3 regions of the Janthinobacterium sp. GMG2 genome follow, and region 3 is predicted to be linked to each of the others. Evidence: predicted binding sites of a transcription regulator. Region 3 holds the regulator's gene; each other region holds the start of a gene.
What was found. Region 3 encodes LexA, which represses DNA repair genes until DNA is damaged. Its sites were predicted from a motif close to ACTGTATNNNNATACAGT; they were not measured.

Region 1 (10,222 bases), 790 kb from region 3:
CCAGCAGCTTGGTCGGGTTCGAATCGAGGTCGACCATATTGCCCGCCTCTTTCGCCGCCTGCGTGCCCGAATTCATGGCCACGGCCACGTCGGCCTGCGCCAGCGCGGGCGCATCGTTGGTGCCGTCGCCCGTCATCGCCACCAGGCGGCCTTCGGCCTGGTAGCTGCGGATCAGTTTCAGCTTGTCTTCCGGCGTCGCTTCGGCAAGGAAGTCGTCCACGCCCGCTTCGGCGGCAATGGCGGCGGCCGTCAGCTTGTTGTCGCCCGTGATCATGACGGTCTTGATACCCATGCGGCGCAATTCCGCGAAGCGTTCCTTGATGCCGCCCTTGACGATATCTTTCAGCTCGACAGCGCCCATGACCTTGCCATCGTCGACCACCACCAGCGGCGTGCTGCCGCGGCGCGCGATGTCGTCGACGGCACGCGCCACTTCATCGGGATACGGCTGGCCCAGCGCTTCCACATACTTTTTCATGGAATCGGCCGCGCCCTTGCGCAACTGGCGCACCTGCTGTTCGCCCGCGATATCGACGCCGCTCATGCGCGTTTGCGCCGTGAACGGGACAAACGTGGCGTGCAGGCTGGCCATCTCGCGTTCGCGGATATTGAACTTCTGCTTGGCCAGCACGACGATGCTGCGCCCTTCCGGCGTTTCATCGGCCAGCGAGGCCAGTTGCGCCGCGTCGGCCAGCTGCTGCTCCGTCACGCCCGGTGCCGGCACAAAGCTCGACGCCTGGCGGTTGCCCAGGGTGATGGTGCCCGTTTTATCGAGCAGCAGCACGTCCACGTCGCCGGCCGCTTCCACGGCGCGGCCCGACGTGGCGATCACATTGGCCTGCATCATGCGGCTCATACCGGCCACGCCGATGGCGGACAACAAACCGCCGATGGTGGTCGGGATCAGGCACACGAGCAGCGCGATCAGCACCGTGATCGTCACGGGCGTGCCAGTGCCGGCCGCCGCCACGGAAAACAGCGAATACGGCAGCAGGGTCACGGTGACGATCAGGAAGACGATCGACAGGGCCACGAGCAGAATCGTCAGGGCGATCTCGTTCGGCGTCTTCTGGCGCTTGGCACCTTCGACCATGGCGATCATGCGGTCGATGAAGGCTTCGCCGGGATTGACGGAAACGCGCACCAGCAGCCAGTCCGACAGCACGCGGGTGCCGCCCGTCACGGCGGAAAAGTCGCCGCCCGATTCGCGGATGACGGGCGCCGATTCGCCCGTGATGGCGCTTTCATCGACGGAAGCCACGCCGGCCGTCACTTCGCCGTCGGCGGGAATCACGTCGCCCGCCTCGACCAGCACTGTCATGCCCTTTCGCAGGTCGGTGGCCGGCGTGGGCAGCCAGGAAGTGCCGTATTTCGGCGTCTGCATTTTCTTTGCCATCACCGTCTGCTTGAGGGCGCGCAACGAGGCCGCCTGCGCCTTGCTGCGGCCTTCGGCCAGTGCTTCGGCGAAGTTCGCGAACAGCACGGTAAACCACAGCCACACGGCGACGGCGACGATGAAGCCGAATGGCGCTTCGCCCTGGCCGCCGCTGATCCCGGCCTGGGTCGCCAGCAGGCTCGTGATGATGCTGCCCGCGTAGACGACGAACATCACGGGGCTGCGCCACTGCGTGCGCGGGTCGAGTTTTTTGAACGCATCGACGACGGCGGGGCCAATCAGTGCGGAATCGAACAAAGTCAGGCTTGTGCGTGACATGGTAGCCTCTTATTTGATGAAAAGTTGCAGGTGTTCGACGATCGGGCCCAGGGCCAGCGCGGGAACGTAATTCAATACACCGACGAGCACGACGACGCCGATCAGCAGGCCGATGAACATGGGGCCGTGCGTGGGCATGGTGCCGGCATTGGCCGACAGGCGCTGCTTGGCCGCCAGCGAACCGGCCACCGCCAGCACGGGCACGATCACGCCGAAGCGGCCAAACCACATGGCGATCGCCAGCATCACGTTGTAGAACGGCGTGTTGGCGGACAGGCCGGCAAACGCGCTGCCGTTGTTGTTGGCGGCCGATGTGAACGCGTACAGGATTTCGGAAAAACCATGCGCGCCCGGGTTGGCCACGCCGATCTTGCCCGGTTCGACCATCACGGCGATCGCCGTACCCGTCAGCACCAGGGCTGGCGTGATCAGGATGGCCAGCGAGACCATCTTCATTTCATAGGCCTGGATTTTCTTGCCCAGGTATTCAGGCGTGCGGCCTATCATCAGGCCGGCGATGAAGACGGCCAGGATGGCGAACATCAGCATGCCGTACAGGCCCGTGCCCACGCCGCCGAAAATCACTTCGCCGAACTGCATCAGCAGCAGCGGCACCATGCCGCCCAGGGGCATGTAGGAGTCGTGCATGGAATTGACGGCGCCGCACGATGCGGCCGTCGTCACCGCCGCGAACAGGGTCGAGGAGCTGATGCCGAAGCGCGTTTCCTTGCCTTCCATGTTGCCGCCCGATTGCAGGCTGCTGGCCTGCTGGTCCACGCCCAGCGCTTGCAAGGATGGATTGGCTTGCTGCTCGGCGCTCATCACGCCGGCCGTCATGACGACAAAGATCACGGTCATGGCGGCCAGCACTGCCCAGCCCTGGCGCAGGTCCCCCACCATGCGGCCGAAGGTGAAGCACAGGCCGGCGGGAATGATGAAGATGGCCAGCATCTGCAGGAAGTTCGACAGCACGGTCGGGTTTTCATACGGGTGCGAGGAATTGGCGTTGAAGAAGCCGCCGCCATTCGTGCCCAGCAGCTTGATCGATTCCTGCGACGCGACGGGACCCATGGCGATCGTCTGCGTCGTCGCCACTTGCGCTTCCATCACAGGCTTGCCGGCCGCATCCAGCACGGGCTGGCCGTCGGCCGTCATTTTCGGCGTTTCATACGCCACGTGGTCGAGCAGGGTCACTTCCTTGTAGGCGGAAAAATTCTGGATCATGCCTTCGCCCATGAAGACGACGGACAGGGCCAGCGACAACGGCAGCAGGATGTACAGGGTCGAGCGCACGAGGTCGACCCAGAAATTGCCGATCGATTTGCCCGAGCGCGAGGCGAAGCCGCGCACCAGCGCGAAGATCACGGCGATGCCGGTGGCCGCCGAAAAGAAGTTCTGGCATGCCATGCCCAGCATCTGGGTCAGGTAGCTCATGGTCTGTTCGCCGCCATAGCCCTGCCAGTTGGTATTGGCGACGAAGCTGACGGTGGTATTGAACGAGGAATCGGGGCTGACGGCGCCCAGGCCCTGTGGATTCAACGGTAAAAAGCCCTGCAGGCGCTGCAGGCCGTAGACGAAGACGGCGCCCACGGTATTGAAGACGATCAGGGCGATGGCATAGCTTTTCCAGCCCATGGCCTTGTCGGCGGGCAGGCCGGACCAGCGGTACAGCAGGTTTTCCAGCTTTTGCAGCCAGCCCAGGCCGCGCACGGGCGCATCGCCGGCCACCTTGGCCATGTACAGGCCCAGCGGATAGCCGGCGGCCAGCAGCACGGCCAGGAAAGCCACCAATAACAGTATCGATTGCGTCGTCATCACAGTTCCTCCGCCTTCAGCAGCGCCACCAGCAGGTAGACGAGCAAACCAGCCGAGACGACGGCGCCCAGCACATAAAACGCGTTCATTTGACGCTCCCTAATTTGTCGCAGGCGACGGCGAAGCCGGCCGCCAGGACGAAAAACACGGCAATCAAGCCGAGATACACGAGATCCATTCCCACCCTCATTCAGGTTTGTTTTGATAGTGAGCAGATTAGCCAAAAGGGTCTAAAAAATTCGTAAAGACTGGGGAGGCGCATGTAAACAAGATGTAAAAACGGGGGCTTTACCACATAAAATCCATCACAATTGGCGCAAAACCACGCGCGCGGCGCACTGTTGTTGCCTTGGAGTAGCGCTATTGCCCGCCGATCAAGATAGAATGCGCGAGCGTCCGCACAAGGACGCCTGGCCTGCCGCACTGCCCTCCCCCAGTGACGCTGGACGGGATATACTGTATATTCATACAGTTATCGCCGCCGCTGTCATTGCGCCCGCAGTGCCCTGGCCTGGCGTTCCAACCACTGTCTTTACTTAGCTTGAACACGTATGGCCACTAAAAAACCAGCATCCGACTACAGCGAATCATCCATCCGTGTCCTGAAAGGACTGGAACCCGTCAAGCAGCGCCCGGGGATGTACACCCGCACTGAAAATCCGCTGCACATCATTCAGGAAGTGATCGACAATGCCTCCGACGAGGCGCTGGGCGGTCATTGCACGCACATCGCCGTCACGCAAAACACGGATGGCAGCATCACCGTGGAAGACAATGGCCGCGGCATTCCCGTCGGCCTGCACCCGGAAGAAGGCGTGCCGACCGTGGAAATCGTGTTTACAAGGCTGCACGCGGGCGGCAAGTTCGACAAGGGTTCGGGCGGCGCCTACGCGTTCTCGGGCGGTCTGCACGGCGTCGGCGTGTCCGTCACCAATGCGCTGTCGACGCGCCTGGAAATCACCGTCTGGCGCAAGGAAAGCGACGGCAACGGCTTGCACCACATGGTGTTTGCGAATGGCGATGTGATCGAGCCATTGAATTCCCGCCCCGCCCCGCGCGACGGCAAGAAGTCGGGCACGCGCGTCACGGCCTGGCCCGATGCAAAATATTTTGATTCGCCGAACATCTCGCAAACGGAGCTGCAACGCCTGCTGCGCTCGAAAGCCGTGCTGCTGCCGGGCGTCACCGTCACCCTCACCAACGCGAAGACGGGCGACACGCAAACGTGGCAGTACGCGGAAGGCTTGCGCGGCTACCTGACCGAAACGCTGGCGCAGGTATCGAATGGCGAAACCCTGATTCCCCTGTTCGAGGGCGCGCAGTACGCGGGTCCGGACTCGGAAGGCTTTGCCGAAGGCGAAGGCGCGGCGTGGGTGGTGGCCTGGACGGAAGAAGGCGCCATCGTGCGTGAATCGTACGTCAACCTGATCCCCACCTCGAATGGCGGCACGCACGAATCGGGCTTGCGCGACGGCCTGTTCGGCGCCGTGAAAAACTTCGTCGAAATGCACTCGCTGCTGCCGAAAGGCGTGAAGCTGCTGCCGGAAGACGTGTTCGCGCGCGCTTCGTTCGTGCTGTCGGCCAAGGTGCTGGACCCGCAATTCCAGGGCCAGATCAAGGAACGCCTGAACTCGCGCGACGCCGTGCGCCTCGTCTCGACCTTCACCAAGCCGCCGCTGGAACTGTGGCTGAACCAGCACGTCGACTACGGCAAGAAGCTGGCCGAACTCGTGATCAAGCAGGCGCAGTCGCGCCAGCGCTCGCTGCAAAAAGTGGAAAAGAAAAAATCGTCGGGCGTCGCCGTCCTGCCCGGCAAGCTGACCGACTGCGAATCGTCCGACATCGCGCGCAATGAACTGTTCCTCGTCGAGGGCGATTCGGCGGGCGGTTCGGCCAAGATGGGCCGCGACAAGGAATTCCAGGCGATTCTGCCCCTGCGCGGCAAGGTCTTGAACTCGTGGGAGACCGACCGCGACCGCCTGTTCGCCAATAACGAGATCCACGATATCGCCGTGGCCATCGGCGTCGATCCGCACAGCGTGGGCGATACACCCGACCTGTCCGGCCTGCGCTACGGCAAGATCTGCATCCTGTCCGATGCGGACGTGGATGGCTCGCACATCCAGGTACTGCTGCTGACCTTATTCTTCAAGCACTTCCCGGTCCTGATCAACAAGGGCCACATCTGCATCGCCCGCCCGCCTTTGTACCGGGTCGACGCGCCCGCGCGCGGCAAAAAGCCGATCCAGAAAATCTACGCACTCGACGACGGCGAACTGGTGGCCATCGAGGACAAGCTGCGCAAGGAAGGCGTGAAACAGGGCGCCTGGTCGATCTCGCGCTTCAAGGGCCTGGGCGAGATGAACGCCGAGCAGCTGTGGGAAACGACGATGAACCCGGACACGCGCCGTTTGCTGCCCGTCACGCTCGGTGAAGTCGATCACATGGCTTCGGCCTTGCGCTTCAATATGTTGATGGGCAAGGGCGAAGCGGCAGGACGCCGCGCCTGGATCGAAGAACACGGCAATGAGGCGGAGGCGGATATCTGATGATCATCGGCATCGACCTGGGCACCACCAACAGCCTGGTCGCCATCTGGCGCGACGGCAAGGCTTCCATCATCCCGAATGCGCTCGGTGAACACCTGACGCCATCGTGCGTGAGCATCGATGACGACGGCACCGTGCTCGTGGGCCGCGCCGCGCGTGAGCGCCTGCAGACGCACCCGCAGCTGACGGCGGCCGTCTTCAAGCGCTACATGGGCAGCGAAAAGAAGATCATCCTCGGCACGCAGCAATTCCGTCCGGAAGAACTGTCGTCGATGGTGCTGCGCGCGCTGAAGGAAGATGCCGAAGCCTTCCTCGGCCACAAGGTCGAGGAAGCCATCATCACCGTGCCCGCGTATTTCAGCGATGCGCAGCGCAAGGCCACGCGCATCGCCGGCCAGCTGGCGGGCTTGCGCGTGGAGCGCCTGCTCAACGAGCCGACGGCCGCCGCGCTGGCCTATGGCATCCGCGACAAGGAACAGGAAAGCAAATTCCTCGTTTTCGACCTGGGCGGCGGCACGTTCGACGTGTCGATTCTCGAGCTGTTCGAAGGCGTGATGGAGGTGCGCGCATCAGCCGGTGACAATTTCCTCGGCGGCGAAGACTTCGTTACCGTGCTGGTCGACGCCTTCCTCGAAGGCAGCGGCCTGCGCGACGCCGTCGGCAGCCGCCTGCTCGACCCGCGCCAGCAGCAGTTGCTGCGCGATGAGGCCGAGCGCGTCAAGCGCCTGCTGTCGGAGCAGCCGTCCGTGCGCATGGCTACGCGCTACCAGGACAAGGAATACAGCTGGGAGATCGGCGAAGACAAGCTGGCGCAATTGTGCGAGCCCCTGCTGGCTCGCCTGCGCCTGCCAGTGGAACGGGCACTGCGCGACGCCACCATCCGCGCCGCGGAATTGAATGAAGTGGTGCTGGCCGGCGGCGCCACGCGCATGCCGCTGGTGCGCAAACTCGTCTCGCGCATGTTCGGCCGCTTCCCCGCCATCCACCTGGACCCGGACGAAGCAGTGGCGCTGGGCGCCGCCGTGCAGGCGGGCCTGAAAATGCGCGACGCGGCCCTCGACGAAGTGGTCATGACGGACGTGGCGCCATACTCGCTGGGCATTTCCATTTCGCGCCAGGTCGGCGCGAACCAGTATGAAGGCGGCCATTACCTGCCCATCATCGAGCGCAATTCCGTGGTGCCCGTCTCGCGCACGGAAAACATCACCACCATCTACGACAACCAGAAGGAAATCAACGTGGCGATCTTCCAGGGCGAATCGCGCCTGGTGGCCGACAACGTCTTCCTCGGCAAGATCAGCTTCCCGATACCCGCGAAAAAAGCCGGCGAGATCGGCATCGACGTGCGCTTCACCTATGACATCAGCGGCGTGCTGGAAGCGGAAGTGACGGTGCTGGCCACGCAGGAACGCCACAAGATGATCATCAGCGACAACGCGGGCGTGATGACGCAGGAACAGATCGAGCAGCGCTTTGCGGAACTGGCCGACCTGAAGATCCACCCGCGCGAGCAGCTGGAAAACCGCACCCTGGTCACACGCGCCGACCGCCTGTACGAACAGTCGCTGGGCGACGTGCGCCAGTACCTGGCCGCGCACACGGCCAATTTCCAGGCCGCGCTGGAAACGCAGGACCCGAACACCATCCGCAAGGCGCGCCAGGCGCTCGACGAGGTGCTGCGCCAGGTCGAGAGCGAGAGCTTCCTGTAAATGGACGGCGGCATGGACAACGGACAGCGCAGCCTGTGGGCAATCCTGGGCACGGAGCCGACGGGCGACGAGCGCGCGCTCAAGCGCGCGTATGCAAAGCGCCTGAAGGTGACGCGCCCCGAAGACGATCCGGCCGCCTTCCAGGAACTGCGCGACGCGTATGAATACGCGCTGCGCCATGCGCACCTGTTTGCCGAGGAGTTCCCGGAAGCGCAAGCGGCCGAGGCCGAAACGGTAGAGGCGCAAGCGCCAGAAGCGCCGCCCTTGGAAGCGGCCGAGCTGTGGGGCGTGATCGACGAACCCGCGCAGGAAGCGCAGGAGCCGCCTGCGGAACTGTGGGGCGTCATTGCCCTGGAGCCCGCACCGCCGCCGGAACTATGGGGCGTGGTCGCCATTGATCCCGTCCAGGAAGGCGCCAGCCTGTGGCAGGCATTCCTGGAGCAGTCGCGGCATGCGGATGCCAGCGAGGTACTGGCCGGCATCCTGCAGGACGACGCCATGCTCAACCTCGACGTGCGCGAAGAATTCGAGCTGTGCGCGCTGCGCTACTGCGCCAGCGCCGGCTATGACCTGGCGCTGCGCCAGGCCCTGTTCGAGCAGCTGGGCTGGGACCGCGATTTTTCCTACCTGGCGCGCAGCCATGGGGATCTGGTGCGCAGCGCCGTGCAGCGCTACCGGGCCGACCGCTCGTTCGCCCATTTCAGCGACAACCGCGACAGCTACCCGGGCCTCGATTGCATCATGTCGCTGCAGCCGCCTTCGGCCTACGCGCGCCAGCTGTTCGACCAAAAATTCACGCTGCAGCTGCGCGAACTGCTGCACACGATACGCTGGCAGCACGGCGAGATGCTCGCTTACAAACTCGATACGGACCTGTTCGAACGGTGGGAACACGCCGTCCATGCGAAGCGCTACTTCAAGCAGACGGCACTGGCCTCGGGCGGCCTCGGTTTCGTGCTGCACTTCATGCTCGCGGGCGTGCTCGATGCGGCCGGCTTCAAGCTCGGCGACACGGCGGCCTATGCCAGCCTGCTGGGCTTCCAGGCGCTGGCCTTTTCCCTGCTGGCCATGCATGCCTTGCGCTGGCCGCAGCCCCTTTTCACGCGCCTGGAAGCGCTGCAAGAAACGCTGCAGGAACGCCTGCCCATGCTGTGGCAGCGGCCCGGCTTGCGGCAACTGGGCTGGATCGCGCCCTACCTCGTGCTGGCCTTGCTGCTGTTCCTGCCCGAACGCAGCGACACCATGCGCCTCGTCACCGCGGCCGGCTTGTGCGCGTCCGCCCTGCTCGCGTATGCGATGAACCGCCAGCTGCTGCATGGCATGCTGCTGCTCCTGTGTCTGGGCCTGTCGCTGTTCGCGGCCATGTTCATGAGCGGCAAAGGCCCGTCGGCGCTGGCCATCGGCGATGCCATGCCGATGCTGTTTTGCCTGGCGGCGCTGGCCCTGCGCAGCGCCACCGGCCTGTATGGCGATTGCGGCTTCCCCGAGGCGCTCTTGCCCCGCCTGCGCGTCGCATGGCTGATCGGCTGCGCGGGCTTGCTGTTGCAACTGTATTTGCAATTGCTGCCGGCCGCCCTCGTCGGCGCTGCGCTGTATGCCTGGTCGTGCGCCGGCTTGCTGTTTTCCCCCACCGATTTCAAATGGAAGACGATCTGGCCGGTGGTGCTGGTACCGTCCCTCGCCAGCGTCGTGCTGGCCGGCCATGCCCCGGCCATCCGCGCCATGCCGATGATGGATCACAGCGTCGAACTGGCCCTGGCCGTGCTGTATCTGACCTTGCGCTATATGTATCTGACGTACGGCAAGTCCTTTTCCAAATCCGGGCTGTCATAATCAGCCCCACGAATTCAACCGCAACCACTCAACACCGAAACAAGCGCCATGTCCACACAAACGAATTTATTTGACGATGCCCAGCCTGAGCCGATCGAGCCGGATGAACCGGTATTCGACGGCGAAGCGCTGACCCTGTCCACCTTTGCCGAGCGCGCCTATCTCGATTACGCCATCTCCGTCGTCAAGGGCCGCGCCCTGCCCGACGTGTGCGACGGCCAAAAGCCCGTGCAGCGCCGCATCCTGTATGCGATGAACGAGCTGGGCCTGAACTCCACGGCGAAGCCGCGCAAATCGGCGGCCGTGGTCGGCGACGTGCTCGGCAAATTGCATCCGCACGGCGACCAGTCCGTGTACGACGCGCTGGTGCGCATGGCGCAGGATTTTTCCTTGCGCTACCCGCTGATCGATGGCCAGGGCAACTTCGGCTCGCGCGACGGCGACGGTGCGGCGGCCATGCGTTACACGGAAGCGCGTCTGACGCCGATCGCCAAGCTGCTGATGGATGAAATCGGCATGGGCACGGTGGACTTCCAGCCCAATTACGACGGTTCGACGGAAGAACCGAAGCTGCTGCCGGCGCGCCTGCCGATGGTGCTGCT
Region 2 (10,222 bases), on a different contig from region 3:
TGCGGAAATTGTCGACCAGCTGGCGTCCCCGCTGCGTGAGCCGCGTGCCGCCGCCGCCCTTGCCGCCCGTCAGGCGCTCGACCAGCGGTTCGCCGGCCAGGTTGTTCATCGCGTCGATGGCGTCCCAGGCCGCCTTGTAGCTCATCTTTACCAACTTGGCCGCCTGCGTGATGGAGCCGCATTCGGCGATGGCGCCCAGCAATTCCACCCTGCCGGCGCCGCCCAGGTTTTCCCCGCCCACCGTCATCCATAGCGAGCCTTGCAAGCCGATTTTATCCAATGCGTTCACCCAATGCCATGTGGTCTTCCCTGTTATCGATCTGTCCGTCGCGCAAGTACAGCACGTGCTCGCCCAGGATGCGCGCATCTTCCGGATCGTGCGTGATCAGGATCATGGGCACGTCCAGGCGCTGTTGCCACTGGCTCAGTTCCAGCCGCATTTTGACACGCAGGGCCGGATCGAGGGCGGCGAACGGCTCGTCGAGCAGCAGCGCGGACGGCTCGGCCACGAGCGCCCTCGCCAGCGCCACCCGTTGGCGCTGGCCTCCGGACAACTCGTCGGGGAACTGGTGCGCCAGTTCCTGCAAGTGGAAGGCATCGAGCCAATGCTCGACCTTCTGCAATTTTTCGCGCGCGCGCGGATTGAACCATCCCCGGCTCAGGCCAAAGCCCACGTTCTGGCGCACCGTCAGGTGCGGGAACAGCGCGTAATCCTGGAACAGATAGGCGACGTTGCGCTGCTGCGGCGGCAAATTGATGCCGGCGGCCGAATCGAACAGGGTGCGCCCGTTCAGGCGGATATGGCCTTCGTCCGGCGTGAAGAGTCCGGCAATGGCTTTCAGGGTCATGCTCTTGCCGGCGCCGGACGGGCCATACATGGCGATGCGCTGGCTGCCGGACGTACATTGCACCTGCAGGTCGAAGCGGCGTTTGCCGGAGCGCAAGGTGGCGCGGATGTCGAGGTCGAGTTGCATGGGCGTCATCCTCAGCGTCCTTTGTGCGCGACGCGCCCGGGCGCCAGGCGGCCAGCCGACAGCAGCACCACGATGCAGACCACCGAGATGATCACGACCAGCGTATTGGCCACGTCGTCCTGGCCCGCCTGCACGGCTTCATACACGGCCACCGACAGGGTCTGTGTCTTGCCGGGAATGCTGCCGGCCACCATCAGGGTGGCGCCAAACTCGCCCAGCGCGCGCACGAATCCCAGCAGCACGCCGGCCAGGATGCCGCGCCAGGCCAGCGGTAACGTGACGCGAAAGAAAATCGCCAGCTCGGAAATGCCCAGCACGCGGGCCGCCTGCTCGAGCTGGCCGTCGACGGCCTCGAAGGCGGCGCGCGCGGGCTTGAAGACGAGAGGGAAAGCGACCACGGTGGAAGCGATCACGGCACCCTGCCACGTAAAGATGAGGTTGATGCCGAAGTTGTCCTGCAGCCAGATACCCAGGGTGCCGCGCCGGCCCAGCAGCACCAGCAGGTAGTAGCCGAGCACGGTGGGCGGCATCACCATCGGCAGGGTCAACAGGGCGTCGAGCAGCTCGCGCCCGGGAAAACGCGTGCGCGCCAGCAGATAGCCCGTGCCGATGCCGAGCAACAAGTTGAGTGCCGTGGCCCACGCCGCCACTTTGAGCGACAGGGCCAGCGCGGTCCAGGCGATATCCATGCGCAGTCGTTTGCTTTATGGTTTCTTGAAACCGTACTTGGCGAGGATGGCTTGCGCCGGCGTCGTCTGCAAATAGCTGACAAAGCGCTTCGCTTCGGCCCCATTGCCGCTGCCCTTGATGGTGGCGATCGGGTACAGCACGGGCGCGTCCAGCGGCACCTCCAGCACCACGTTCACCTTGTCCTTCATGATGGCCGCGTCGGTCGCGTAGACAAAGCCCGCATCGACTTCGCCGCGCGCCACGTAGTCGAGCGACTGGCGCACGTTCTGCGTGCCGATGGCTTTCGGTTGCACGGCGTCCCACAGCTTCGCCTTCTTCAGCGCGCCTTCGGAATAACGGCCGACGGGCACGCTGGCCGGATTGGCGATGGCCACGCGGGTCACGCCCTTGTGCGTCAGGTCAGCCAGTCTCTTGATGCCCAGCTTGCTATCGTGCGGCACGATCAGCACCAGGCTGTTGCCGACGAAGTCCATGCGCTCGGCCGGCAAGACGAGGCCCTGCTTTTGCGCCGCATCCATGGTTTCCTGGTCGGCCGAGGCAAACACGTCCACGGGTGCGCCCTTGACGATCTGCTGCAGCAGCACGCCCGAAGCGGCGAAGTTCAGGGATACCTTGCTGCCCGGATACTGCGCCTCGTAGCTTTGCGCCGCCTCCTTGAATGCATTCGTCAGGCTGGCCGCGGCCGACACGACCACTTCACCGGCAAGGGCGGACGAGGCGGCGGTGGCGAAGAGGGCGGCGCCGAGCAGTGTGGCGAGGGAGGTGAGGCGCATGATCGTATCCTTGATGAGAAGAGAACCAGGTCCGTAATATACACCGATATATAGCGATCTGCCATCGCACAGGTCAAGCCAGCGCAAGCTGCATTCCCTGATATACTGTATATAAACACAGTATATTGAGGTGAGCCATGGAATTGACGGACAAGCTGGAAATCCTGGCCGACGCGGCCAAGTACGACGCGTCCTGCGCCAGCAGCGGCGCGCCCAAGCGCGATTCCATCGGCAAGGATGGCTTTGGTGCCACCTCGGGCATGGGCATTTGCCACAGCTACACGCCGGACGGGCGCTGCGTCTCGCTGCTGAAAGTGCTGCTGACGAATTACTGCCTGTACGACTGCCAGTACTGCGTCAACCGCCGCACGTCGAACGTGCCGCGCGCGCGCTTTACCGTGGCCGAAGTGGTGAAACTGACGAGCGACTTTTACCTGCGCAACTACATTGACGGCCTGTTCCTCAGTTCCGGCATCATCCAGTCGGCCGACTACACGATGGAGCAGCTGGTGCAGGTGGCGCGCGAGCTGCGCGAGGTGCACCAGTTCCGCGGCTACATCCATCTGAAAACCATTCCCGACGCCGATCCGGCCCTGATCGCGCAGGCGGGCCGCTATGCCGACCGGCTCAGCGTCAACATCGAACTGCCGACACAGGACAGCGTGCAAAAGCTGGCGCCGGAAAAGAGCGTGCATACGATCAAGCTGGCGATGGGGTCGATACGCCGCAAGCTCGACGAGAAAGCGGAAGAACCGCGCGCCCCCCGTTTCGCGCCGGCCGGGCAAAGCACGCAGATGATCGTCGGCGCCGATGCCAGCGACGACCAGCAGATCCTCTCCACGGCCGAGACCCTGTACGGCAGTTACAAACTCAAGCGCGTGTACTACTCGGCCTTCAGCCCGATCCCCGACAGTCCGAAAAGCGTGCCGCTGGCGCCGCCGCCGATGCTGCGCGAACACAGGTTGTACCAGGCCGATTTCCTGCTGCGCAGCTATGGTTTCCAGGCCAGCGAATTGCTGCCCGCCACGGGCGGCAACCTGGCGCTCGATATCGATCCGAAACTGGCGTGGGCGCTGGCGCACCGCGAACATTTTCCGCTGGACTTGAACCGCGCGGCGCAGCACATGATCGCCCGCGTGCCCGGCATCGGCCTGCGCAATGCCCAGCGCATCGTCGACCTGCGAAGGCTGCGGCAGGTGCGCTACGCCGATCTGTCGCGCCTGCGCTGCAGCATGAAGAAAATTGCGCCCTTCATCATCACGGCCGACTACTTTCCCGCGCGCGACACCACCGCCTCCGAACACCTGCGGCGCGCCATGGCGGAGGCACCTCAGCAGATGAATCTGTGGCCGGAGCTGCAGGCGGCATGAGTACGGTGGTGCGGCTGGCGCAATCGTTCGACGAGTGGCGCGCGGCGGCGCGCGAACTGATCACGCTTGGGGTGCCACCTGCCGACGTTGCCTGGCAGTCGCAAGGCGGTGAGGGCGACCTGTTTTCCGCCGCGCCGGATGCCACGGATACCAGTGCGCCACGGCTGCGGCTGCCTCGTCCCCTGGTGGAACTGCTGCAGGCGGCCGCCTGCTTCAACGTGCCTGACCGCTGGGCCTTTTTGTACCAGGTGCTGTGGCGCTGGCAGCTGGGCCAGCACGACGTGATGTCGCCGGCCGACGCGGACGGCGCGCGCCTGCACGCCATGGTCAAGGCCGTGCACCGCGAGGAGCACGACATGCATGCGTATGTGCGCTTTCGCGAGCGGCCAGAATGCGAGGGCGCGCCCCGTTTTGTCGCCTGGTTCGAACCCGTGCACGAGGTGCTGCCGCAGGTGGCGCGCCACTTTGCCCGCCGCATGGGAGCTACCAGCTGGATGATCGCCACGCCCGCCGCCAGCATGCTGTGGGATGGCACGACCTTGCACGCGGGCCCCGCACTGATGCAAGGCGCGGCCGACATCGACGATGCGGGCGAAGCGCTATGGCTGACCTACTACCGCAGCATCTTCAATCCCGCGCGCGTGAATGCGGATTTGCTGCACAGCCATATCCCCTCGCGTTTCTGGAAAAACCTGCCGGAAGGCGCCATCGTGCCCGCCATGCTCAGCGGCGCCGCCAACGGCGAACGCCGCACGGGCCAGACGGCCAGCGTGGGCCAGCGCAGCGGCGCGGCCATGATCCCGATTGCCGCCGAGCGCGCCCAGCCGGCGCGCGAGGTAGCGACAAGCCTGGACCAGTGCCGCCGCTGCGAACTGTGGAAAAGCGCCACGCAAGCCGTGCCCGGCATTGGCCCGGCACAGGCGCGCATCATGCTCGTGGGCGAGCAGCCGGGCGACCAGGAAGACCTGGCGGGACTGCCGTTTGTGGGCCCGGCCGGCGCGCTGCTCGAGCAAGCCATGCAGGAAGCGGGCATGGCGCGCGACAGCATCTATCTGACCAACGCCGTCAAGCATTTCAAATGGGAACCACGCGGCAAGCGCCGCCTGCACAAGACGCCCGCGCAACGCGAGATCCTCGCCTGTCATGGCTGGCTGGAAGAAGAGATTGAGCGCGTCCAGCCGCAGGTGATCGTGGCGCTGGGCAGCACGGCCTTGAAGTCCATCCTGCAGGATGGCGCGACGAGCATGACGCCGCTGATCGGCACGCCGGTCCAGCATGCGGGACGCTCGGTGGTGACCGTGTATCACCCGGCGTATGTGCTGCGCGCGCCGGATGAGTCCAGCCGGCGGCAGGCTTACGCGGTCATATTGGCGGGGCTGCGGCAGGCGCTGCGGCTAGAGCAGGATAGCCATCACAGCGTCGTGGCCGGCACATCCTGTCCCTCATCGCGCCGCGCATAACGCTGCGCGATCACGGCGCAGATCATCAGCTGAATCTGGTGAAACAGCATCAGCGGCAGGATCACCATGCCCAGCGAACGGGTGGAAAACAGCACCTTGGCCATCGGTACGCCGCTGGCCAGGCTTTTCTTCGAGGCGCAAAAGACGATGGCGATTTCATCTTCCTTGTTGAAGCCTAGACGGCGGCTGACGAAGGTGGAGATACCCAGCACCAGCGCCAGCAGCAAGGTGCTGATCAGGCCCAGGGCGACCAGGGTTTCCACGGAAATCGTATGCCACAGGCCTTCGCTGACGGCTTCACTGAAGGCCGTGTAGACCACCAGCAAGATCGAACCCTGGTCGACGTATTTCAAGGTGGCTTTATGGCGGTCGACCCAGCGGCCGATCCAGCGGCGCAGGAACTGGCCGGCCAAAAACGGCAGCAGCAGCTGCATGACGATGGACAGCACGGCGTCCACGGACGACTTGCTTTCCGCGCCCTTGGCCACCAGCAAGCCGACGAGGATGGGGGCGAGGAAGATGCCAATGAAATTCGAAGCCGAGGCGCTGCAGATGGCGGCCGGCACGTTGCCGCGCGCCATGGCCGTCATGGCGATCGAGGATTGCACGGTCGACGGCAGCGCGCACAGGAACAAGATGCCCATGTACAGGTCGGGCGTGAGGAAGGTCAGCGCCAGCGGGCGCAGGGCCAGGCCCAGCAGAGGAAACAGGACAAAGGTGCTGGCCAGCACCAGCAAGTGCAAGCGCCAGTGCATGGCGCCGGCCACCACGGCTTCGCGCGACAGCTTGGCGCCATGCAGGAAGAACAGGGCGCCGATGGCGACCGTGGTGATGTTGCCGAAGACCACGGCCGTCTGGCCCGTGCAGGGCAGGAAGGTGGCCAGCGCCACGGTGACGAGCAGGGCGATGGTGAAATTATCGGGTTTCAGATTGCGCAGCAGGGCAGCGGGAGAAAAAGAAGACATGCGGTAGCCTGGTAACGGCGCAGCCTTGCACGCTGTGCCGGGGATGACAAACGGCGCCGGGAGCGGCGCCAGTGCCAGCCATTCTACCTGCTTCCAGGCAGCTTGCCCGGAAGCAGCAATGCTCCTCTTCCGGCCCCTCCTTACACGATGCCGCTGCTGCTGGCGCCTGCCCTAGGTGGGCGCGCCACACCGCGCTGCTCCCGGTAGCCGCTGCCGCGATAGCAGGCCACAGGATCGATGGCGGCGCCCGAGCGCTGGCGTGCCATCGCCAGGATGGCGCTGACATCGGTGCGGAACGCCTGTTTCAGTGCTTGCGCCGAGGCGTGCACATCGTTGGCTTCCTGGTAGTGGCGCAGGGCGGCGCGGTCGACCAGCGCGGACTGGATGAAGGCGCGCTGCACCTCGACGGCACTGCTCATCAGGCTTTCGATGGGGTCCGTCACATTGTGCGACTGGTCCAGCATGTAGGCAGGGTTGAAGGCGGCGCCCTCGCGCGCGGCCGCATCGGCCAGCTCGTTGAACACGAGGAACAGCTGGAAAGGGTTGATGCTGCCCGAATCGAGGTCGTCGTCGCCGTACTTGCTGTCATTGAAATGGAAGCCGCCCAGTTTGCCGAACTGCGCCAGGCGCGCGACGATCATTTCGATGTTCGTGTTCGGCGCATGGTGGCCCAGGTCGACCAGGCATTTGGCCTTCGGTCCCAGCGCGCTGGCGCAGGCAAAGCTGGTGCCCCAGTCGGCGATCGTGGTGGCGTAGAAGGCCGGCTCGAACAGCTTGTGCTCAATAAATAATTGCCAGTCGGCGGGCAGGGCGCCGTAGATGTCGCGCATGCTGTCGAGGTAGCGCTCGAGCGCGCCGCGCAGATTGTGCTGGCCCGGAAAATTCGCGCCATCGCCCACCCACACCGTCAGCGCCGTCGAGCCCAGCGCACGGCCCAGTTCGATGCATTCGATATTGTGCTCGACGGCCTGCGCGCGCACGGCCGCGCTGTGCGACGTCAGGCTGCCGTATTTGTACGACTGCGCCTGTCCGGCCTGGTCCTGGAAGGTATTCGAATTGACGGCGTCAAAGCCCAGGCCGTAAGCCTGGGCGGTCTCGCGCAGGGCGGCCGTGTCGCTGACCTTGTCCCATGGAAAATGCAGCGAGACGGCGGGCGTCGCTTGCGTCAGCTGGTTGATGACGGCGCAATCTTCGAGCTTTTCAAACACGTTGCGCGGTTCGCCCAGGCCGGGGAAACGGGCAAAGCGCGTGCCGCCCGTGCCGGTGCCCCAGCTGGGTACGGCCACGGCGAAGGTTTGCGCCAGCGCCGTCAATTGCTCGATATCCTGGCCGCGGCGGGCCAGCACGCCGCCCAGGGCCGCATAGTCGGCGTCCAGGTTCGCTTGCAGCTTGGCATTGTGGTCGGCCACCAGGCCGCTGTCGATCATGGTATGCATCTTGTCTCCTTGCGCGCAGCGGCGCCATGGCCGGCTGCGTCGTTTTTTTAGATTAACGTGTAAATGCGGCCGCGTTGCCCGCGTCGACATTGATGATATTGCCCGTGCTCTTGGCAGCCTTGTCGCTGGAAAGGAAATACACGGCTTCGGCAATATCTTCCGGCAGCACACTACGTTTGAGCATGCTGCGCTGGCGATAGAATTCCTCGATGTCGCCCGTCTCGATCTTGTTCGAGGCGGCCCGCTCTTCCTTCCACTTGCCATCCCAGATGCGCGAACCGCGAATGACGGCATCGGGGTTGACCACGTTGACGCGGATGCCGTGCGGCGCCCCTTCGAGCGCGATGCAGCGGGCCAGATGGATTTCCGCCGCCTTGGCGGTGCAATAGGCCGAGGCGCCGGCCGATGCCACCAGACCGTTCTTGCTGGCGACAAACACCATGCTGCCACCGAGCTTCTGCTGCTGCATGATGCGGAAAGCGGCGCGGCTGACGAGAAAGTACCCGGTCACCAAAATCGACTGGTTGCGTTCCCACATCTCCAGGGTCGTTTCTTCCAGCGGCGCCGAGGAGGCGATGCCGGCGTTCGACACCAGCAGGTCGATGCCGCCAAAGCGCAGCGCGGCCGCGTTCAGGATGGCCTCGACGTCGTTTTCGGCCGTGATATTCGCCCGCACCGTGGCGATATTGTCGCGTCCCGCCACCTTCAGCAGGCTCTGCTCGGCCTCTTCCAGCGCGGCGCCGTCGATATCGGTCAGCATCACGCAAGCGCCTTCCTGCAGCAGCTGGCGCGCCACGGCCTGGCCGATGCCGCCGCCGCCGCCCGTCACCAGCGCGATGCGCCCGGCCAGGCTTTTGGGCTTGGGCATGCGCTGCAGCTTGGCTTCTTCCAGCAGCCAGTATTCGATGTCGAACGCTTCCTGTTCCGGCAAGCCCACATAGGTGTCGACGCCATTGGCGCCGCGCATCACATTGATGGCATTGACATAGAACTCGCCGGCGATGCGCGCCGTCGCCTTGTCCTTGGCGAACGACAGCATGCCCACGCCGGGGATCAGATAAATGATGGGGTTGGCGTCGCGCACGGCGGGGCTGTTGTCGTGCTTGCAGCGCGTGTAATAGGCGAGGTAGTCGGCGCGGTAGGCGGCCAGCGCCTCGTCCAGGCCGGCGACCAAACGGTCAAAATCAGGATAGGCCGGATCGAAGTCGATCACGAAGGGGCGGATCTTGGTGCGCAGGAAGTGGTCGGGGCACGAGGTACCGAGCGCGGCCAGCGGCAGCAGGTCGGCGCTGCAAACGAATTCGAGCACGTTGGCGCTGTCGTCGAAGTGGCCCAGCTTGTACTCGTCCTGGCTGATCTTGCCGCGCAGCACAGGCATCAAACGCTGCGCCAGGGCCGCGCGCTCGTGCGCCGGCAAGGGTGCGGACTTGGCGCCGCCGAACGCCGGCTGCTTGGTGTTGGCGGCCAGCCAGTCTTCCGCGCGCTTGATGATGGCCAAGGTGGTTTCGTAGCAGGACTTGGCCGTGTCGCCCCAGGTAAACAGGCCATGGCCTTCGAGGATGATGCCTTTCAAATGCGGCTGCGACTGCGACAGCGCTTCGAGTTTGAGGCCCAGGTCGTAGCCGGGACGCTGCCACGGCAGCCAGCCCAGTTCGCCTTCGAAAATCTTGTGCGTCAATGCCTGGCTATTGGCGCAGGCGGCAATCGCGATCACGGCGTCCGGGTGCATATGGTCGACATGCTTGCGCGCGATATACGCATGCAGGGGCGTGTCGATGCTGGCCGCGCGCGGGTTCAAATTGAAAGTGCAATGGGGCAGGTAGGCAACCATTTCATCTTCCAGCGCCAGGCCACGGTAGCGGCCCTTCAGCGCGCGCAGCTTGTCCATGTACAGGGTGGAAAAGCCATCGAGCTTGATGCTGCCCAGGTCGCCGCCGGAGCCTTTCACCCACAGCACCTCGACCTCGTCGCCGGTCAGGTGATCCGTCATGCGGATCTTGGCCGAGGTATTGCCGCCGCCGAAATTGGTGATGCGCATGTCGGAACCGAGCAGGTTGGAACGGTACAGCAAAAGCTCCGGTTCGCTCAAGGTCGCGGCGTGCGCATCGTCCCATAGCGAGGCCATGGGCGCAGGTGGTGTGGTGTCCATCGTGGCGGTCATACAGTGTCTCCATTCTTGGTTATGCGTGCGGATCGCCATGGCCGCATCTGTGTGCGGGACGCCATGACGGCAGCACTCAGTAGAAGCCAGCGTGCCAATCATGTCAATCAACAAGCAATCAAAAACGTGAGGGAAACGCAAATAATCACCAGGTTGATTGGAACTCCGATCACGCATTTGCGCGCTATCCAAATAATCACGATGTTGATTGATTGATTGTTGACATGCACTGCTCAACTGCTTAGGCTGGCTCACCGATAAAGAAGTCGTCCCCGGGCAGCTGGTACGGGAGAGGACTCAAAAAGGAGACAACGTGGTTAATCACAAACGCCGCAAAGGCTTGCTGAAACTACTCGCCGAACATAGCGTGGCGAGCGTCGACCAATTGGTCGG
Region 3 (10,222 bases):
GTCGGCATCCTGCTCAATAGCGCCCGATTCGCGCAAGTCGGACATGACAGGACGTTTGTTCGGGCGTTGTTCCAGCGAGCGGTTCAGCTGGGACAGCGCGATCACGGGGCAACCGAGTTCTTTCGCCAGGCCTTTCAAGCCCCGCGAAATCTCGGAAATCTCCGTGGCGCGGTTGTCGCCCGGCGTATTGGCCGACATCAGTTGCAAGTAATCGACGATGATCAGGCCCAGCTTGCCGCATTGACGCGACAAACGGCGCGAGCGGGCGCGCAATTCGATGGAATTGAGCGCTGGCGTTTCATCGATGTACAGCTGCGCGTCGTTCATCTTCTGGATCGCATTCGTCAGGCGCGGCCAGTCTTCGTCGTTCAGGCGGCCAGTACGCAAACGGTGCTGATCGAGCTGTCCGACGGAGCCGAGCATACGCATGGCCAGCTGGGCGCCGCCCATCTCCATCGAGAACACGGCCACGGGCAAGCCGCTGTCGATGGCCACGTTTTCGCCGATGTTGACGGAAAACGCCGTCTTGCCCATCGAAGGACGGCCCGCCACGATTACCAGGTCGCCCGGCTGCAGACCCGAGGTCATGCGGTCGAGGTCGATGAAACCGGTGGGCACGCCCGTGATTTCACTCTGGTTGTCGCGGCTGTACAGTTCGTCGATGCGTTCGACCACCTGCGTCAGCAGGGGCTGGATGGCGGTCCAGCCCTGGGCGCCGCGCGCGCCTTCTTCGGCGATGGCGAAAATCTTCGATTCGGCCTCGTCAAGCATCTGCTTGACTTCCTTGCCTTGCGGGCTGAAGGCCGTGCCGGAGATATCGTCGGCGACGGTGATGAGTTTACGCAGCACGCCGCGGTCGCGCACGATCTCGGCGTAACGCCGGATGTTCGCGGCCGATGGCGTGTTTTGCGCCATGGCGTTCAGGTAAGCGAGTCCGCCCACGTCATCGGCCTTGCCGAGCTGGGTCAGGGTTTCAAAAACAGTAATGACATCGGCTGGCTTGGAAGCGTTAACCATCTTGACGATTTGCTCGAAGATGATGCGATGGTCATAGCGATAGAAATCCTCCGCATGCATGAAGTCGGCGATGCGGTCATATGCGGCATTGTCGCGCAGCAGACCACCGATGACGGATTGTTCTGCTTCGATCGAATGCGGCGGAATACGGAGGGAATCCAGTTGCGGATCAGAGGGGGCGTTCATGGCGCGAATTATACCCGCTTCGGCGTGATGGCAAAAATAAAGGGCTGAAATTGAGCGAAAAAAAGGCCACAAAAAAGCCGGGCGAACCCGGCTTTTCATAGTGCGGCAATGCTTGCGGGCCAGGCCCGCAGACAATTACGCGTTCGCGTCTGGAACGACAGCGATAACAACTTCCACGACCACGTCGGTGTGCAGAGCAACCGAAACATTGTGCTCGCCAACGATCTTCAGCGGGCCGGTAGGCATGCGGATTTGTGCTTTTTCAACAGCAAAACCTTGCTTGGTCAGCGCTTCAGCGATGTCGAAGTTGGTGACGGAACCGAACAGACGGCCATCAACACCAGCTTTTTGAGCAACTTGAACGGTCAGGCCGCTCAGTTTTTCGCCCTGGGCTTGCGATGCGGCCAGTTTGGCGGCAGCAGCTTTTTCCAGTTCGGCGCGCTTGACTTCGAATTCAGCCACAGCGGTTGCCGTAGCACGACGTGCCAGGCGTTGCGGGATCAGGAAGTTACGTGCGTAACCGTCTTTGACTTTGACGACTTCGCCGAGGTTACCGACGTTAACAACTTTTTCTAACAGAATGATTTGCATAGTTCTTCTCCAGGAATATCTGACCGATTAAGCGTGGTGCAGATCGGTGTATGGCAGCAGCGCGAGGAAGCGAGCGCGCTTGATTGCGGTGTCAACTTGGCGCTGGTAGTGCGCTTTGGTACCGGTCAGGCGTGCTGGCATGATCTTGCCGTTTTCTTGGACGAAGTCTTTCAGCGTGTCAACGTCTTTGTAGTCGACTTGCTCAACGTGAGCTGCGGTGAAGCGGCAGAACTTCTTGCGTTTGAACAACGGGTTTTGCTGTTTGCGTTTTTCTTTAAGCTTGAGCTTATTTTTGTCGAACTTTTTACCGAATGCCATGTCAGGCTCCTGTATCTAAAATGCGCTAGTCAGAATTGACTGCACTAAAATCAATGATGTGAAACACCAAACTCTTGCTGTTGCGGCTCTTCCTGGCCAGGAAACCCGTGAACTGATACACCCCGCCCAAGTTTGCCTGACTGAACCTGCCTGAGATTTCGCCAGCGGCTAGCGCGGCAACATCAAACTCGGTCAAACGGGCAATCCCTGCTTCCATCTGCTGCGAACTGTGTTGCAATACTGCATTCACAATCGGCAGCCCTGCCGGGGTATAGCGCAATATTTCGCGCTCGGCAATGATGGCGGTTACTTGTAGCTGGTTCAGCGCACGATCCTGGTCAAGAATTAAGCTGCTGCTGCGGCTGGAGCGGCTGCTGGTGCTTCGGTGCGGTGGCTTTTGGCCGCGTCTTCGCGTTGTACCGATTTCATCATCGGCGAAGGAGCTGTTTCAGCTTTCTTCATTTTAACGGTCAGGTGACGCAACACGGCATCATTGAATTTGAATGCTGTTTCCAACTCGACCAGGGTCTCGTTGTCGCATTCGATGTTCAGGCAGATGTAGTGTGCTTTAGGCAGCTTTTGGATCGAGTAAGCCATTTGACGGCGGCCCCAATCTTCCACGCGGTGAACCGAACCGCCGCGGGTGGTTACGCTGGCTTTGTAGCGTTCGATCATCGCGGGCACTTGCTCGCTTTGGTCCGGATGGACGATAAAGACTATTTCATAATGACGCATGCAAACTCCTTCAGGTCGGATTGATAATCGCCCACCCCGGCGTCAAGACGGGTGTGGGAAGGTCAGCCGAAGATTATAACCGTCTTTTGCAAACGTTTCAATCATTCCTTCCACAAGCGCCTGAAAAGCCCGTGCGCCGCCGTGCTTTCCGGCCGCGGACAAGTATTTCTTGCGAAATTCGCCCAAAACACGGAAATCCCCTTGCATAGTGGGCGATACTGTACAAAAATACAGACTGTTCATATAGACAGCATTTTAGTATGCACCCACCGCTCATGATCAAGCTGACAGCACGACAAGAACAAATCCTGAACCTGATCAAGGACGCGATTGAAAACACGGGCTTTCCTCCCACCCGTGCCGAAATCGCCAATGAACTGGGTTTCAAATCGGCCAATGCGGCCGAAGAGCATTTGCAGGCCCTGGCCCGCAAGGGCGCGATCGAGATTTCGCCCGGCACCTCGCGCGGCATCCGCCTGATCGGTGCGGCCGCCGAAGCGCCGCCGTCGAAAGTGCCGGCAGCCCTGCTGATGTCGCTGCCCCTGATCGGCCGGGTGGCGGCAGGCTCGCCCATCCTGGCCCAGGAAAACCTGGAAGCGAGCTACAACGTCGACCCGGCCCTGTTCTCGGCCAAACCCGACTTCCTGCTGAAGGTGCGCGGCTGGTCCATGCGCGACGCCGGCATCATGGATGGCGACTTGCTGGCCGTGAAAAAGGTCGACAGCGCCAAGAATGGCCAGATCGTCGTCGCCCGCATCGGCGACGAAGTCACCGTCAAGCGCTACAAGAAGACGGGCTCCGTCATCGAACTGCTGCCGGAAAATCCGGACTTCAAGGTGATCACCGTGTCGCCCGAAGACGAGTTTGCGTTGGAAGGCCTCGCCGTCGGACTGATGCGCAGCTGGCATTAAACTGCCGCACGTAAAAAAAGGGCCGCGACAGCATGACTATCGCGGCCCTTTTTACATGGTGCGCGGCTGCTTATGCGTCCAGTGCGCTGCTGAAATCTTCCAATAAGTCTGCTTCATCCTCGATACCGACGGACACGCGGATCAGCGATTCGGCGATGCCCATGCTGGCGCGGCGCTCGGCACCCATCTCGTAGAAAATCGTGTGGGCGACGGGAATGACCAGGGTGCGCGTGTCGCCGAGGTTGCTGGCGGGAATGGCAAGATTGAGACGATTGAGGAAATCGAAGCAGTCGATGCCATCTTTCAGCTCAAAGCTGAACAACGAGCCATAGCTGCGGAACAAGTCGGTGGCCAGCGCATGCTGCGGGTGCGACGCCAGGCCAGGATAATGCACGGCCGCCACTCTTGGATCCGCCTGCAGCATGGTGGCCAGCGCCAAAGCGTTCGAGCAGGTGCGATCCATGCGCAAGGCCATGGTTTCCGCGCCGACGGCGATATGATGCGCAGCTTCCGGCCCCAGCGAGGCGCCGAAGTCGCGCAAAGCCTTGGCACGGATTTGCGCGATGCCCCACTGCGCGGGCGCCGCCTTCTTGTAGTTCTCGAAAATGTTCGGATACTGCGTCCAGTCGAACACGCCCGTGTCCGTCAAGCTGCCGCCCAGGGCATTGCCGTGGCCGCCGATGGATTTCGTCAAGGCATTGACCACCAGGCCCGCGCCCACGGCTTTCGGGCGGAACAGATATGGCGTCGTCATCGTGTTGTCGACGATGTACAAGATGCCCTTTTCGCGGCACAGGTCGCCGATTTTCTTCAGGTCGGCGATTTGCGTGCGCGGATTGGCGATGGTTTCCACAAACACGATGCGCGTGGCCGGCGTAATGGCCGCGGCCACATTGGCCACCTCGGTGGCGTCGACGAACGACACGCCGATGCCCTGCCCCGTCACCGTTTGCCACAAGCTGTTGGTGTTGCCAAACAAAAAGGCCGACGAGACGACATGGTCACCCGCGCGCAGCAACGATTGCACCACGGCGCCGATGGCGCCCATGCCCGTGGCGAAGCACAGGGTCGCCACGCCGTCTTCCATCTTGTTGACCTTGTCTTCCAGTGCGGAGACGGTCGGATTGCCCTGGCGGCCATAACGGAAGCCCGGCTCCTTGCCCTGGAACACGGACGCGAGCTGGCGCGCATCGGCGTAACCGAAGGCAACGGAAGTATGCACGGGCTTGTGCAGCGAGCCGTGCTCGATGCCCTTGCGGCGGTCGTTGTGCAGGATGGTGGTGGTGAAGCCGTAGGTTTTTTTGTTGGTCATGGTGGAAGTTCCAAATACTCGTCTTGCCGCTTAACCCAAGGCAAGTGCCGGGGTCAGACCTGAAGGTCCGACCCGAAAAAAAGCCCGGCATCGGCCGGGCAGGTACTTATGCTTCCGTTGTCGCCAGGTTCAGGTTCAGCTGGGAACGCGGCGTATCTTCGGGCGCTGCCGCCTTCGGATGGTGGCGCGCATATTCCAGGCGGTCCAGGTACTCCTGCGACACGTCGCCCGTCACGTACACGCCATCGAAGCACGATGCCTCGAAGTTCGTCAGGGCCGGGTTAACGTCGGCGATCGCCTGCTTCAGCGCGCCGATATCCTGGTAGACCAGGTAGTCGGCCGTGATTTCGCGGCACACTTCTTCCGTCGTGCGGCCGTAGGCGATCAGCTCGTCGCGCGTCGGCATGTCGATGCCGTACACGTTCGGGTAGATCACCGGTGGCGCGGCCGAAGCGAAGATGACCTTCGTCGCACCCGCTTCACGCGCCATCTGCACGATTTCACGGCTGGTGGTGCCGCGCACGATGGAATCGTCGACCAGCAGCACCACTTTATCCTTGAATTCGGACGGGATCGCGTTGAGCTTCTGGCGCACGGATTTCTTGCGTGCCGCCTGGCCCGGCATGATGAAGGTACGGCCGATGTAGCGGTTCTTGATGAAGCCTTCGCGGTACTCGATGTTCAACGCCATGGCCAGCTGGATGGCGGCCGGACGCGAGGAATCGGGAATCGGCATGACCACGTCGATATGCACGCCTGGCAATTCGGCGCGGATCTTCTCGGCCAGGTATTCGCCCATTTTCAGGCGCGTGGCGTACACGGAGGCGCCGTCGATGACGGAGTCGGGACGGGCCAGGTAGACGAATTCGAACACGCACGGGTTCAGGCTGGCATTGTCGGCGCACTGGGCGCTGTGCAATTTCTTGTCGGCATCGATGAAGACGGCTTCGCCGGGACCGATGTCGCGCACGAAGCGGAAGCCCATGCCTTCCAGGGCTACGGATTCGGAAGCGATCAGGTATTCGGGACCCTGCTCCGTTTCATTGATGCCCAGGCACAGCGGACGGATGCCGTGCGGGTCGCGGAAGGCCAGCAAGCCCACGCCGGCGATTTGCGCAACGGCAGCGTAACCGCCCTTGACGCGGCGGTTCAGCACGGTAACGGCCTTGAAGATGGCTTCCGGGTCCAGGTTCAGGCCCGTCGTCGCTTCCTGGATTTCATGCGCCAGCACGTTGAGCAGCACTTCCGAATCGGAATCGGTATTGATGTGGCGGCGGTCGTTCTTGAACATTTCCAGCTTCAACTGTTCCCAGTTGGTCAGGTTGCCATTGTGCGCCAGGGTGATGCCGAACGGCGCATTCACATAGAACGGTTGTGCTTCCTCTTCGCTCGACGAACCGGCCGTCGGGTAGCGGCAATGGCCGATGCCCGTCGTGCCTTGCAGCGAACGCATGTTGCGCGTACGGAAGACGTCACGCACGAGGCCATTGGCTTTGTGCATGGAAAACATACTGCTGTGATTGGTCGCAATCCCTGCCGCGTCCTGACCGCGATGTTGCAAGAGCAACAATGCATCATAGAGCAATTGATTGACAGGTTGATGGGAAACGACGCCGACGATGCCACACATGGTGTGCTCCTAAACTGTGCTACTGATTTTAAAAAAATTCAAAATTTCACATGCTGCGCGTAAGCGGCAGGCAGATAAGGCTTGATGGCGCGCGCGCCTTGCTCCGCGAGCGGGCTGAGCTGCGCATTTTTCCAGAATGGCTGCTGCGGTATGGACGTCATGCCACACAAGATGACGGCGGTCAGCACGATCACAAGGCCCCGCGCCACGCCGAACAGGGTGCCCAGGGTGCGGTCAGCCAGGCTCAAGCCCGTCACCTTGACGAGTGCGTCGACCGTCATGGACAGCAATCCCATCAAAATGCGCACGCCGATGAACAGCACGACGAAAGCCAGCAACAAACGGATGGCTTCGCCAGGCACGGCTTCCGGCAGGAATTTCGCCAAGGTAGCGCCATACGCGTTGGCAATGACGAACGCCACGATCCAGCTGACCAATGACAGTATTTCCTTGACCAGGCCACGCATCATGCTGATCAGCACGGACGTCACCAGCACGAACAGCACCAGGTAATCGAAGATCGTCACGCGCGTTCAGCCTTGCAACATCACGCCGGTACCAGGCTGCCGCCCAGGCCCAGCTTTTGCAGCTTGGCGCGGGTCTTTTCAGCGTCTTCGCGGCTACCGAACGGTCCCACGCGCACGCGGATGCGCTCGCCCGCCGGGCTCGAGACTTTCTGCGTGTACGACTTGATGCCCGCGTCGCGCAGCTTGTCCTGCAATTCGTCGACCTTGTCCTGCGTCGCCAGGGCCGCCACCTGCACCACGAACTTGCCGCTGCCGGCGTCGTGCGCCTTGTCCTGTGCTTTTTCTTGCGGCTTGCCTTCCAGGATAGCCAGCGCGCGCGCGGCATCGTCAGCCGATTGCGCTGGCTTGGCAGGCTTCGGCTCGGGCTTGGCTTCCGGCTTTACTTCATGCTTGGGCTCAGGCTTGGGTTCGGGCTTGGACTCGTGTTTCGGCTCGGGCTTGGTTTCGTGTTTCGGTTCCGGTTTCGGCTCCACCTTGACCGGCTTGGGTTCAGGCTTGGGCTCGGGTTTCGGCTCCACATAGGTCGGCTTGACCGGTGCAGGCTGGGCGGCCGCCAGCACGGGTGCCGGTGTCGGTACAGGGGTCGGCTTGGCCGCAGGCGGCAACGGCGCGTCGACGATTTCCTCGGACTGGTCCAGGCCATTCGATGCGGCCTGGGCCGGGACGGCCGGCACGGGCGCCGGTGCAGGTGCGACGGCCTTTTCCTTCGACGGAATGTCGATGGCGATATCGTTGAACGGCGCCTTCGGCTCGGAGTCGAGCAGCATCGGCAAGCCGACAGCCACGCCCAGGGCCAGGGCAATGGCCCCGACCAGGCGGCGGCGTGCGCGCTTTTTTTCAGGCAAGACCGGGTCCGGCGCTTCCTTGCCGCCACGGCGCGATCCGCCGCCACCGGCGGTGTTGGCTGCGCGCTTGCGGGTCGGCGACTGTGCTTCGCCAGGGACATAAAAGCCGCTGTCTTCGCCAGAGGATTCTTGCTTGTTTTTAAACAGTTTCGAGAACAAGCCCATGCGTGATTTTCAGTCGAGTGCGTTTCAGTGAAGTGAGGATTTTCGGGCCTTCATCACGCCGGCAACGGTGAGGAAAGAACCAAAGACCACAATTCTATCATTCTCACCGGCCCGGCTCATTGCATTTGCAAAAGCTTGTGCCGGATCATCGAAAATAGACACAGTATGTTCGCTGCTGTCGGGCTTATCTTCGAGCATGATCTGCACCTTGGCGGCCAGCTCCGAAGCCGTGGCCGCGCGCGGCGAAGGCAATCCCGTCAGGCACCAGTGGTCGACGTGTTCGCTCATCGCGGCCAATACGCCATCGATATCCTTGTCCTGCATGGAGCCAAACACGGCATAGGTGTACGGGTGGAAACCCATATTGCCGAGGTTCTGGTTCAGCGCCGACGCCGCGTGGGGATTGTGCGCCACGTCGAGGATCACGCTGGGGCGGCCAGGCAAGACCTGGAAGCGGCCCGGCAGCTCCACCGTGACGAGGCCCGTGCGCACTTCCTGCGCGCCCACTGGCAATTTCAGCTTCAGCACTTCCAGCGCGGCCAGCACGGCCGTCGCATTGAGGATCTGGTTGGCACCACGCAAGCTTGGATACGCGAGCGAATTGCGGCGCTGCTCGCGTCCGCCATAGTTCCACTGCTGCTTGTCGCCCGAATAATTGAAATCGCGGCCCATCAGCCACAGGTCGGCGCCGATGGCTTCGGCATGGTCGATCAACGATTGCGGCGGCACGGGGTCGCTGCAGATGGCCGCCTTGCCCGGACGGAAGATGCCGGCCTTTTCAAAGCCGATCGCTTCGCGCGTGTCGCCCAGGTAATCCGTGTGGTCGATATCGACGCTGGTGACGATGGCGACATCCGCGTCGATCACGTTGACGGCGTCGAGGCGCCCGCCCAGGCCCACTTCCAGGATGGCCACGTCGAGCTTCGCTTGCGACAGCAAATGCAAAATCGCCAGGGTGGTGAATTCGAAATACGTGAGCGGCGTGTCGCCGCGCACGGCTTCAACGGCATTGAAGCTGGCGACGATCTGCTCATCGCTGGCCATCTCGCCCAGCACGCGGGCGCGCTCGTTAAAATCGAGAAAATGCGGCTTGATGTATAGCCCCACTTTGTAGCCGGCGCGCAACAGTACCGATTCCAGCATGGCACAGGTGGAACCCTTGCCATTCGTGCCCGCCACCATGATCACGGGGCAAGTAAACGCCAGCTGCATGCGCGCCTTGACGGCTTGCACGCGGTCCAGGCCCATGTTGATCTGGGTTTCCGAATGGCGGGTTTCCAGCATGGCGAGCCAGTCCGGCAAGGTGGTGGGGAGGTTTTGCATGGGAGACTTCTTGATGAGGAGACAGTGCGCGAGGCGCGGAGACGGTGTTGCGTGGCAACCGGGCGGGTCCGCAGGACACCGCCCGGCCTGATACTTTGGCGTTACGCCAGGACTTCCACAGCCTGGTTTTGCAACAAGGCCAGCAGACGGGCGATTTCTTCGCGCATCTTGCGGCGGTCGACGATCATGTCGACGGCGCCCTTGGTGACAAGGAACTCGGCGCGCTGGAAGCCTTCCGGCAGTTTTTCGCGCACGGTGTTTTCAATCACGCGCGGACCGGCAAAGCCGATCAGCGCTTTCGGTTCAGCGATGACGACGTCGCCCATGAAGGCGAACGAGGCGGACACGCCGCCCATGGTCGGGTCGGTCAGCACGCTGATGAATGGCAATTTCTTTTCGGACAGCTTGGTCAACATGGCCGTGGTTTTCGCCATCTGCATCAGGGACAGCAAGCCTTCCTGCATGCGCGCGCCACCGGTGGCGGTGATGCAAATGAACGGCACTTTCTGTTCCAGCGCGATTTGCGCACCGCGCACGAAGCGCTCGCCCACGACGGAGCCCATGGAGCCGCCCATGAATTCGAATTCGAAGCACGCCACGACCACCGGCAGGCTCATGATGGCGCCGCCCATGACGACCATCGCATCCGTCTCGCCCGTCGC

Region 1: the regulator LexA is predicted to act here: its motif matches at 3,985-4,002, upstream of SKZ59_RS01995 (DNA topoisomerase IV subunit B).
Region 2: the regulator LexA is predicted to act here: its motif matches at 2,542-2,559, upstream of SKZ59_RS12385 (putative DNA modification/repair radical SAM protein).

What each region holds. Positions count from the first base shown of each region.
Region 1 is NZ_JAXAWA010000001.1:445,854-456,075, reverse strand. It holds gene kdpB (potassium-transporting ATPase subunit KdpB) at 1-1,714, opposite strand, end outside; gene kdpA (potassium-transporting ATPase subunit KdpA) at 1,724-3,529, opposite strand; gene kdpF (K(+)-transporting ATPase subunit F) at 3,529-3,618, opposite strand; gene SKZ59_RS01995 (DNA topoisomerase IV subunit B) at 4,081-6,078, shown strand; gene SKZ59_RS01990 (molecular chaperone HscC) at 6,078-7,787, shown strand; gene SKZ59_RS01985 (J domain-containing protein) at 7,800-9,620, shown strand; gene parC (DNA topoisomerase IV subunit A) at 9,669-10,222, shown strand, end outside.
Region 2 is NZ_JAXAWA010000003.1:71,437-81,658, forward strand. It holds gene SKZ59_RS12365 (TOBE domain-containing protein) at 1-247, opposite strand, end outside; gene SKZ59_RS12370 (sulfate/molybdate ABC transporter ATP-binding protein) at 273-974, opposite strand; gene modB (molybdate ABC transporter permease subunit) at 986-1,663, opposite strand; gene modA (molybdate ABC transporter substrate-binding protein) at 1,679-2,437, opposite strand; gene SKZ59_RS12385 (putative DNA modification/repair radical SAM protein) at 2,575-3,807, shown strand; gene SKZ59_RS12390 (UdgX family uracil-DNA binding protein) at 3,804-5,267, shown strand; gene SKZ59_RS12395 (bile acid:sodium symporter family protein) at 5,219-6,232, opposite strand; gene rhaI (L-rhamnose catabolism isomerase) at 6,373-7,668, opposite strand; gene SKZ59_RS12405 (bifunctional rhamnulose-1-phosphate aldolase/short-chain dehydrogenase) at 7,721-9,829, opposite strand; gene SKZ59_RS12410 (DeoR/GlpR family DNA-binding transcription regulator) at 10,143-10,222, shown strand, end outside.
Region 3 is NZ_JAXAWA010000001.1:1,233,212-1,243,433, reverse strand. It holds gene SKZ59_RS05575 (replicative DNA helicase) at 1-1,203, opposite strand, end outside; gene rplI (50S ribosomal protein L9) at 1,339-1,794, opposite strand; gene rpsR (30S ribosomal protein S18) at 1,822-2,112, opposite strand; gene priB (primosomal replication protein N) at 2,138-2,437, opposite strand; gene rpsF (30S ribosomal protein S6) at 2,458-2,847, opposite strand; gene lexA (transcriptional repressor LexA) at 3,123-3,758, shown strand; gene SKZ59_RS05545 (cystathionine gamma-synthase family protein) at 3,829-5,070, opposite strand; gene purF (amidophosphoribosyltransferase) at 5,177-6,700, opposite strand; gene SKZ59_RS05535 (CvpA family protein) at 6,739-7,227, opposite strand; gene SKZ59_RS05530 (SPOR domain-containing protein) at 7,248-8,237, opposite strand; gene folC (bifunctional tetrahydrofolate synthase/dihydrofolate synthase) at 8,262-9,560, opposite strand; gene accD (acetyl-CoA carboxylase, carboxyltransferase subunit beta) at 9,662-10,222, opposite strand, start outside.